DNA from 2 places in the Burkholderia sp. Bp9031 genome. Region 2 is predicted to be linked to the other one. Evidence: predicted binding sites of a transcription regulator. Region 2 holds the regulator's gene; the other holds the start of a gene.
The links. Region 2 encodes LexA, which represses DNA repair genes until DNA is damaged. Its sites were predicted from a motif close to ACTGTATNNNNATACAGT; they were not measured.

Region 1 (4,418 bases), on a different contig from region 2:
AGGTCGTTGAACGACGTGACGAGCGGCTCGATCTCGGGCGGCGCGCGCTGCGCCTCGACGGGCGACAGGTCGTCGGGCCGCCGCGCGCGGATGTGCGCCTGCAGCGCGTTGAGCGGCGCGAGCCCGCGCGACAGCCCGAACCAGACGAGCAGGATCGCGAGCGGCAGGATCACGAACTGCGGCAGGATCACGCCCTTGATGATGTCGTTCGCGAGCGCGTTGCGCTTGTCGAGCGTCTCGCCGACCTGCACGAGCACGGGCTGCGTGCCGCTCGACTCCGGCAGCGCGACAGTCGTATACGCGACGCGCACGTCGTTGCCGCGCAGCAGGTCGTCGCGGAACACGACGACGCCCGGCGGTGGGCGGTCCTCGTCGCGCGGCAGCGGCATGTCGGCCTCGCCCGCGACCAGCTCGCCGCGCGTGCCGAGCACCTGGAAGTACACGCTGTCGATGTTGTCCGCGCGCAGGAAGTCGCGCGTCTGCTGCGGCAGCGTCAACTCGGCGACGCCATTGACCGGATGGATCTGCCGCGCGAGCACGTATGCGTTGGTCTCGAGGGCGCGATCGAACGGGCCGTTCGCGATCGTCTTCGCGACGAGATAGGTGACGGCGATGCTCATCGGCCACAGCAGCAGGAGCGGCGCGAGCATCCAGTCGAGGATTTCGCCGAACAGCGAGCGCGGGCGTGCGGCCTCGGGCGTGTCGGTTTCGTCGGGCGGCGCGAACGGGTTCTCGTAGCGCGCGTCGCGCGCGGCATCGGCGGCGGACGGCTGCTCGCCGGTCGGATGGCGGGAACGGGCCGGCGTGGCCATCGCGGCGACGGCCGTGTTCAGCGCAGCGGCGTGCCGGCCGCCGCGGGCTGGGGCGCGGCCGTGTCGGCCGGTGCCGCGGGCGCGACTTTCTCGAGGCAGTAGCCGAGGCCGCGCACGGTGGAAATCCGCACGCCGCTCGGCTCGATCTTCTTGCGCAGCCGGTGCACGTACACTTCGATCGCGTTGTTGCTGACTTCCTCGCCCCATTCGCACAGATGGTCGACGAGCTGCTCCTTCGACACGAGCCGGCCGATGCGCTGCAGCAGTACTTCGAGCAGACCGAGTTCGCGCGCGGACAGGTCGAGCACGCGATCGTTCGCATACGCGATGCGGCCGACCTGGTCGAACGCGAGCGAGCCGTGGCGCACGACGGTCGGGCCGCCGCCCGCGCCGCGCCGGGTCAGCGCGCGCACGCGTGCCTCGAGTTCGTTGAGTGCGAACGGCTTGGCCATGTAGTCGTCCGCGCCGAGGTCGAGCCCCTTCACGCGCTCGTCGACGCTGTCGGCGGCGGTCAGGATCAGCACGGGGAGATTGGAATTGCGCGCGCGCAGGCGCTTCAGCACGTCGAGCCCGGACATCTTGGGCAGTCCGAGATCGAGGATCAGCAGGTCGAAGGTCTGCATCGACAGCGCGGTATCGGCATCGACGCCGCTCTTCACGTGGTCGACCGCATAGCCCGATTGGCGGAGTGACCGGGTCAGGCCGTCCGCGAGTATGCTGTCGTCTTCGGCGATGAGAATTCGCATGTTGCTGACCGGTGGCCGGCGGGGCGTTCACGCCGGCGCGGCTGTCTCCGAAGTTATCCGTGTACAACGCAGCCTGCATTGCGGGCTTGCATAAAACACTGTTTTTTTATACAGTGTCTGCATTCGTGGGCGGCGCTTGAAAGCGGGCGCGCCTCTAACAGACGCTGCTCATCATAGCAAAGGACGATTCATGGAAGATAGCAAGAAGGGCTCCGGGATGACCGCCGAGAAGAGCAAGGCGCTGGCGGCCGCACTCGCGCAGATCGAGAAGCAGTTCGGCAAAGGATCGATCATGCGGATGGGCGACGGCGAAGCGACCGAAGACATCCAGGTTGTCTCCACGGGCTCGCTGGGTCTGGATATCGCACTTGGCGTCGGCGGCCTGCCGCGCGGCCGGGTGGTCGAGATCTACGGTCCGGAATCGTCCGGTAAAACCACGCTCACGCTGCAGGTCATCGCCGAACTGCAGAAGCTGGGCGGCACGGCAGCCTTCATCGACGCCGAGCACGCACTCGACGTTCAATATGCAGCGAAGCTCGGCGTGAATGTGCCGGAGCTGCTGATCTCGCAGCCGGACACCGGCGAGCAGGCGCTCGAAATCACCGATGCGCTGGTGCGCTCGGGCTCGATCGACATGATCGTGATCGACTCGGTCGCGGCACTCGTGCCGAAGGCTGAAATCGAAGGCGAGATGGGCGATTCGCTGCCGGGCCTGCAGGCTCGCCTGATGTCGCAGGCGCTGCGCAAGCTGACGGGCACGATCAAGCGCACGAACTGCCTCGTGATCTTCATCAACCAGATCCGGATGAAGATCGGCGTGATGTTCGGCAACCCGGAAACCACAACGGGCGGCAACGCGCTCAAGTTCTACTCGTCGGTGCGTCTGGATATCCGCCGGATCGGCTCGATCAAGAAGAACGACGAGGTGATCGGCAACGAAACCCGCGTGAAGGTCGTCAAGAACAAGGTGTCGCCGCCGTTCCGCGAAGCGATCTTCGACATCCTGTATGGCGAAGGCATTTCGCGTCAGGGCGAGATCATCGATCTCGGCGTGCAGGCGAAGATCGTCGACAAGGCAGGCGCCTGGTACAGCTACAACGGCGAGAAGATCGGTCAGGGCAAGGACAACGCGCGTGAATTCCTGCGCGAGAATCCGGAAATCGCCCGCGAGATCGAGAACCGCATTCGTGAGTCGCTTGGCGTCGCTGCGATGCCCGATGGCGCAGGCAACGAAGCCGAGGCGATGGACGAAGAAGAGTGATGGTCGGGCGCCGAGGTCAGGCTGGCGAACCGGAACCGAGCGACGCGCCCGAAACGGCGGGTCGCTCCGGCCGGCGAGCCGAATCCTCGGGGGCCGACCGGCGGGGCGCGGGCAGTCATGCCGCGAACCGCACCGCGACGAGGGCATCCGACGATGCCCTCGTTTCGTTTGAGATTACCGTGCCGGTCGATCCGTTCGACGACGAAGAATCGTTCGACGCGCATGACCGGTCGAGTCGTCGCGTGTCCGGTGTCAGCTTCCCGGGCGAGCGCGCGGCCGATGCGGCTGCGCCGGTCAAGGAAGATGTGTATACGCGCAGCAGCCAGCATCCACGCCGCCCGCGCCGCGCATCCGGCAGCTCTGCCGGCGCGGCTTCCGGCAACGAGTCGGCACCCACCGAGCGCAAATCGTCGAAACCGCCGCGTTCGCTGAAGGGCCGCGCGCTCGGCTACCTGTCCCGGCGCGAATACAGCCGCGCCGAACTCGCGCGCAAGCTCGCGCCGTACGTCGGCGAGGACGAATCGGTCGAACCGGTGCTCGATGCGCTGGAGAAGGAGGGCTGGCTGTCCGATGCGCGCTTTGCCGAAAGCCTCGTGCATCGCCGCGCGTCGCGTGTCGGCGTCGCACGCATCGTCAGTGAACTGAAGCGCCATGCGGTCGGCGACAGTCTCGTCGAGGAAGTGAATGCACAATTGCGCGAGACCGAGTTGACACGTGCACAGGCCGTCTGGCGCAAGAAATTCGGTGCACTGCCGCAAACGCCGGCCGAGCGCGCGAAGCAGGCGCGCTTTCTCGCCGCGCGCGGCTTTTCGAGCGCGACCATCGTGAAGTTGCTGAAGGTCGGCGACGATTTCCCGATCGACGATTAACCGATTCGGTCGCGCGCGCTGCGCGCGATTTTGCTGCAATGCAACCGTTTCCGGACAGGCGGGAATACCCGCCGTCGCGGCCGGATGCCTCAAATACCCGATATGCTAAAATCCACGGGTTTTCCTCTTCGGCCTCAACCTCCAGCATGCCGCTATCCGAGCCCGTGCCCCGTCAGTTGCGACATCGACGCGCAATCCGAGCGGAAGCCTACGAGCGCGACGACGGCTTGTGGGACATCGAAGCCTGCCTGACCGACCACAAGCCGCGCGACGTCGCGCTTGCGTCGGGCATCCGGCCCCAGGGCCTGCCGATCCACGAACTCTGGCTGCGCGTGACTATCGATCGTGACCTCAATGTCGTCGACGCCGAAGCGTCGTCGGAATGGGTTCCTTATCCCGGTCACTGTCAATCCGCCACTCCCGCCTATCGGGCCCTCATCGGGCTCAACCTCTTCCGCAATTTCCGCCGCAACGCGAACCGGCTGCTCGCCGGCGTCGCAGGCTGCTCCCATCTCACCGAACTATGCGCCGTGCTGCCGACGGCAGCGATCCAGGCGTTCGCCGGTGACGTGTGGAACGTGCGCGAGGAGGGCGGCGAAGGGCCGGATCACGACGGCGTGCACGCCGAACCGCCTTTCCAGCTCGGCCGCTGCCGGGCGCTGCGGTTCGACGGCGAGGTGGTTCGGCAGTACTACCCGCGCTGGTATGGCCCGATTCGGCCGGATATGCC
Region 2 (4,418 bases):
TGGCGAATCAGCGTTTTCCATCCCTTGCGTCCGGAATTGCGGCGCACCATGATGAGTGCATAGGGCACGTAGTCGCGATAGGGAGGTTTCATGGCTAGCTACAACAAGATTCTGCTGTGCTACGACGGCACGCTCGAAGGACGCAAGGCATTGCGGTGCGGTGCCAATCTCGCGCTGGACCTGAAGGCGGAAACGCATTTGCTGTCGGTGGTCGACATGCGCTCGAGCATCGCGCAAAGCGCAGGGTTGCTGACCGACGTCGCGTGCGGCCGCTTCGAGGAAACCGCGCGCGAGATCCTGCAGGAAGGCGTGAACTGGCTGCGCGAGCGTGGCGTCCAGGCGGAAGGCCATTTCGCGTTCGGCTATCCGATCGACGAAATCGCGAATCTCGCGACGGAGTTGAAGGCCGACCTCGTCGTCGTCGGCCATCGGTGCCGCAGCGGGTTGTCGAGATGGTGGATGGGGTCGGGCAACACGCAACTGCTCGATCGCGTGAGCTGCAGCATTCTGGTCGCATGCTCGTCGGCCGAAGAGCAAAAGGCCGAGATCGCGCGCGAACGCGAAGCGGCCACCGCGAACGGCAAGTGACGCAGTAATCGCGTGACCGGCCGGATTGTCCTGCGATTCAGGCCGGTCGCGTGCCGTGCCGCATCAGCGGCGCCTGGTCCGATCGCGACCGCTTACGCGTGCAGGTCGATCGCGGACAGTTTCCACGAGAACAGGCCGAAGCGGTGGAAGATCGCCGCATAGCGTGTGCCGTCGGCACTGCGCTGGTAGGTCACGACGAATTCATCGATATTCCTGTAGCCGGCACTCGTTTGCTGCGGATGACCCGCATCGCTTGGGCTCGCTGGCGCTGGCGCGGGTGCAGGCGCAGCCGAGGCGGTGGGACTGCTGCCCGGTACGGGTGCGCTCGCCGGATTGGCCGGCGGCACGGCCGGTGCGTTTCCGGGCGCACCGCCTGACGGCGGACCCGACCATTCGGGTGGCCGCTCGCCCGGATTACCGCGCGGCGGGATGCCGCTCATCAGCGCCGCCACACCTTCCGGTGTCGCATAGGCATCGACCAGCGGGCCGATCAATGCAGATCCGATCAGCGCGCCAATCACCGCGAGCGGATTGTCCTTCTTGACCGCGTCGATCCGGCGCATCAACTCGTCCGTGACCTGCTGCTTCAGGCTGATGCGCAGCGACGGAAAATCGACATATTCGCTGACCGCCTGCCCATCGCGCGCGTCGATCGCCGATTTCAGGCGACTGAGCGCGACGTACGGCGACGCGTATGCATAGCCGATCGCCACCAGGGCGGCGACGGCCAGCACGACGATCAGCAGGGGCTTGAGCCGCCTGGCGCGGCCCGAAGATCCAGTCACGATGCCTCCGGTGCGGACAGGTTCCGCAATCAGAGACCGCCGTGCGTGGCCGATCGTTCCTCGTCGATGCAGCGATCGATCATCCGGCACACGGCATCGATCGTCCCGACCATGATGAGCCGCGATCGACCGTGATAGACGCGCACGGGTGCACGGCGCGCCGGTTCCGCGTGATTCAGGCCGGCGTTCAGCGAGACCCGCGCGAATGCGGGGAGCGCTGACGGCAGCAGCGACGCCTGCCGTTCAACTGCGACTTCTTGGCTCACCACGGGCGCCGCGGCGGACAGCGGTGCGCAGGGCGTGCGGCCGCGCAGGTGACGCAGGCGACCGAATTGACGGAAAGGCAGCAAACGGGAAAGGCGTTCCATGATGTTCTCCTCAGCGAGACCGATTGTCAGAGTTCGCCCGAGCGGATCAGCCCGACGGCGATGCCTTCCAGCGCGAATTCCGCGCTGCCGGCCTTGACGAAGATGTTTTCGTAATCCGGGTTCTCCGCGATCAGCTCGAGGCCGCCGGGCCGGCGCATCAGGCGCTTGACCGTGACGTCGTCGCCGAGACGCGCGACGATGATCTGGCCGTCCTTCGCTTCCGTGCGCTTCTGCACGGCGAGGAGGTCGCCGTCGAGAATGCCGGCGTCGCGCATCGACAGGCCGCGCACCTTCAGCAGGTAGTCGGGCTTGCTCGTGAACAGCGCGGGATCGCACGCGTAATGCTGCGAGATATGCTCCTGCGCGAGGATCGGGCTACCGGCCGCGACCCGGCCGACGAGCGGCAGCGACAGTTGCATCAGGCCGGCGTGCGGCAGCGTGAACTGGTGCGGCGCATCGTCGATGCCGAGCAGGCGGATGCCGCGCGACGCGCCGGCGGCCAGCTCGATCACGCCCTTGCGCGCCAGCGCACGGAGATGCTCCTCGGCCGCATTCGGCGAGCTGAAACCCAGCTCGGCCGCGATCTCGGCACGCGTGGGCGGGAAACCGGAGCGCTCGATCGCGCGGCGGATCAAGTCGAACACTTGCTGTTGACGGGCGGTGAGTTTGGTCATGGCTGAACTGTATGGATAGACAGTGAGCTGTATTTTTATACAGTACTTCGCGAATTTCAAGTGTTACTTGAGGTTCGACGCGATCGCGCCGGTTCCGGCGCGATTTCGCGATGTCCGGACGCCGGTTCGTCTGCCGCAACCGTCCGTCCCGTCTGCGTTAGCACTTTTGAGTATTAAAAAATGAAGAACGATTATTTTTAATCATGTAACCCGTTCGCTAGACTGGCCCGACATCGCAATACCGACAACACTGGAGAACCAAGGATGGCGAAGCGCAATACGGGGCTGGCGGGCGGAGCGGGCCGCCTGATCGCAACACTCGCGCTGGGCGCGGCGGCGGCGCTGGGCGTCGCGACACATGCCCAGGCCGATACGACGTTCCTGAACGTGTCCTACGACCCGACGCGCGAGCTGTACCAGGACTTCAACCAGGCGTTCGGCAAGGAGTGGAAGGCGAAGACGGGCGAGACGGTCAACTTCAAGCAGTCGCACGGTGGCTCGGGCGCGCAGGCGCGCTCGGTGCTCGACGGCCTGCAGGCCGACGTCGTGACGCTCGCGCTGGCCTACGACATCGACGCGCTCGCCAACAAGGGGCTCGTCAACAAGGACTGGCAGAAGCGCTTGCCGGACAACGCGTCGCCGTACACGTCGACGATCGTGTTCCTGGTGCGCAAGGGCAACCCGAAAGGGATCAAGGACTGGGACGACCTGACGAAGCCGGGCATCTCGATCGTCACGCCGAACCCGAAGACCTCGGGCGGCGCGCGCTGGAACTACCTGGCCGCATGGGCGTACGCCGTCCACAAGCCGGGTGGCAACGAGCAGACCGCGAAGGAATTCGTGACGAAGCTCTACAAGAATGCGGGCGTGCTCGACTCGGGCGCGCGCGGTGCGACGACGAGCTTCGTGCAGCGCGGGATCGGCGACGTGCTGATCGCGTGGGAGAACGAGGCGTTCCTGTCGGTCAAGGAATTCGGCACCGACAAGTTCGAGATCGTCGTGCCGTCGGTGAGCATCCTGGCCGAGCCGCCCGTTGCCGTGGTCGACAAGGTGGTCGACAAGAAGGGCACGCGCAAGCTGGCCGAGGCCTACCTGAATTTCCTGTACAGCCCGCAGGGCCAGGAGATCGCGGCGCGCAACGACTACCGTCCGCGTTCGAAGAACGTGCCGGCGAACCTGACGAAGCAGTTCCCGAAGCTGAAGCTGTACACGGTCGACGACACGTTCGGCGGCTGGACGAATGCGCAGAAGACGCATTTCGCGGACGGCGGTGTGTTCGACTCGATCTACAAGCCGCAGTAACGCCAGGCAGCAACCCATAACGACAGCGGCGTGCCACGACAGCGCGCCGCATCCCCGACGGTCCGCGGGCGCGACGCCTCGCGCCGGCGTTTGCGTCGGACCCGTGAGCAGCAACGACCCAGCAAGAGCATCCGATGACGACGTACACCTTTCGCAAGCCGAGCGCGCTGCCCGGTTTCGGCGTGACGCTCGGCATCACGGTGGCCTATTTGAGCCTCGTGGTGCTGATCCCGCTCGCCGCCACGTTCCTGAAGACCGCGACGCTGTCGTGGGACCAGTTCGTCACCGCCGTCGCGTCGCCGCGCGTACTCGCGTCGTACCGGCTGACGTTCTCCGCCGCGCTCGGCGGCGCCTTGATCAACGCCGTGTTCGGCTTTCTCGTCGCGTGGGTGCTGGTGCGCTACACGTTTCCGTTCAAGCGCATCGTCGACGCAATCGTCGACCTGCCGTTCGCGCTACCGACGTCGGTCGCCGGCATCTCGCTTGCAGCCGTCTATGCGACCAACGGCTGGGTCGGCCAGTATCTGGCGCCGTTCGGCATCAAGATCGCGTTTACGCCGGCCGGCGTGCTGGTGGCGCTGACCTTCATCGGGCTGCCGTTCGTCGTGCGCACCGTGCAGCCCGTGCTCGAGGATTTCGAGCGCGAGCAGGAGGAGGCCGCGGCGTGCCTCGGCGCATCGCGCTGGCTGACGTTCCGCCGC

Region 1: recA (recombinase RecA) is a predicted target of LexA. The motif match lies at 1,656-1,673, and genes of this name have one in related genera.

The regions. Positions count from the first base shown of each region.
Region 1 covers NZ_QTPW01000009.1:128,411-132,828, forward strand. Annotated here, with positions in the region: gene DIE15_RS14690 (sensor histidine kinase) at 1-812, opposite strand, end outside; gene DIE15_RS14695 (response regulator transcription factor) at 830-1,558, opposite strand; gene recA (recombinase RecA) at 1,749-2,819, shown strand; gene recX (recombination regulator RecX) at 2,819-3,688, shown strand; gene DIE15_RS14710 (DUF2889 domain-containing protein) at 3,835-4,418, shown strand, end outside.
Region 2 covers NZ_QTPW01000005.1:249,087-253,504, reverse strand. Annotated here, with positions in the region: gene DIE15_RS36950 (hypothetical protein) at 1-92, opposite strand, end outside; gene DIE15_RS09410 (universal stress protein) at 91-588, shown strand; gene DIE15_RS09405 (DUF2939 domain-containing protein) at 681-1,373, opposite strand; gene DIE15_RS09400 (hypothetical protein) at 1,403-1,741, opposite strand; gene lexA (transcriptional repressor LexA) at 1,768-2,415, opposite strand; gene DIE15_RS09390 (sulfate ABC transporter substrate-binding protein) at 2,680-3,717, shown strand; gene cysT (sulfate ABC transporter permease subunit CysT) at 3,852-4,418, shown strand, end outside.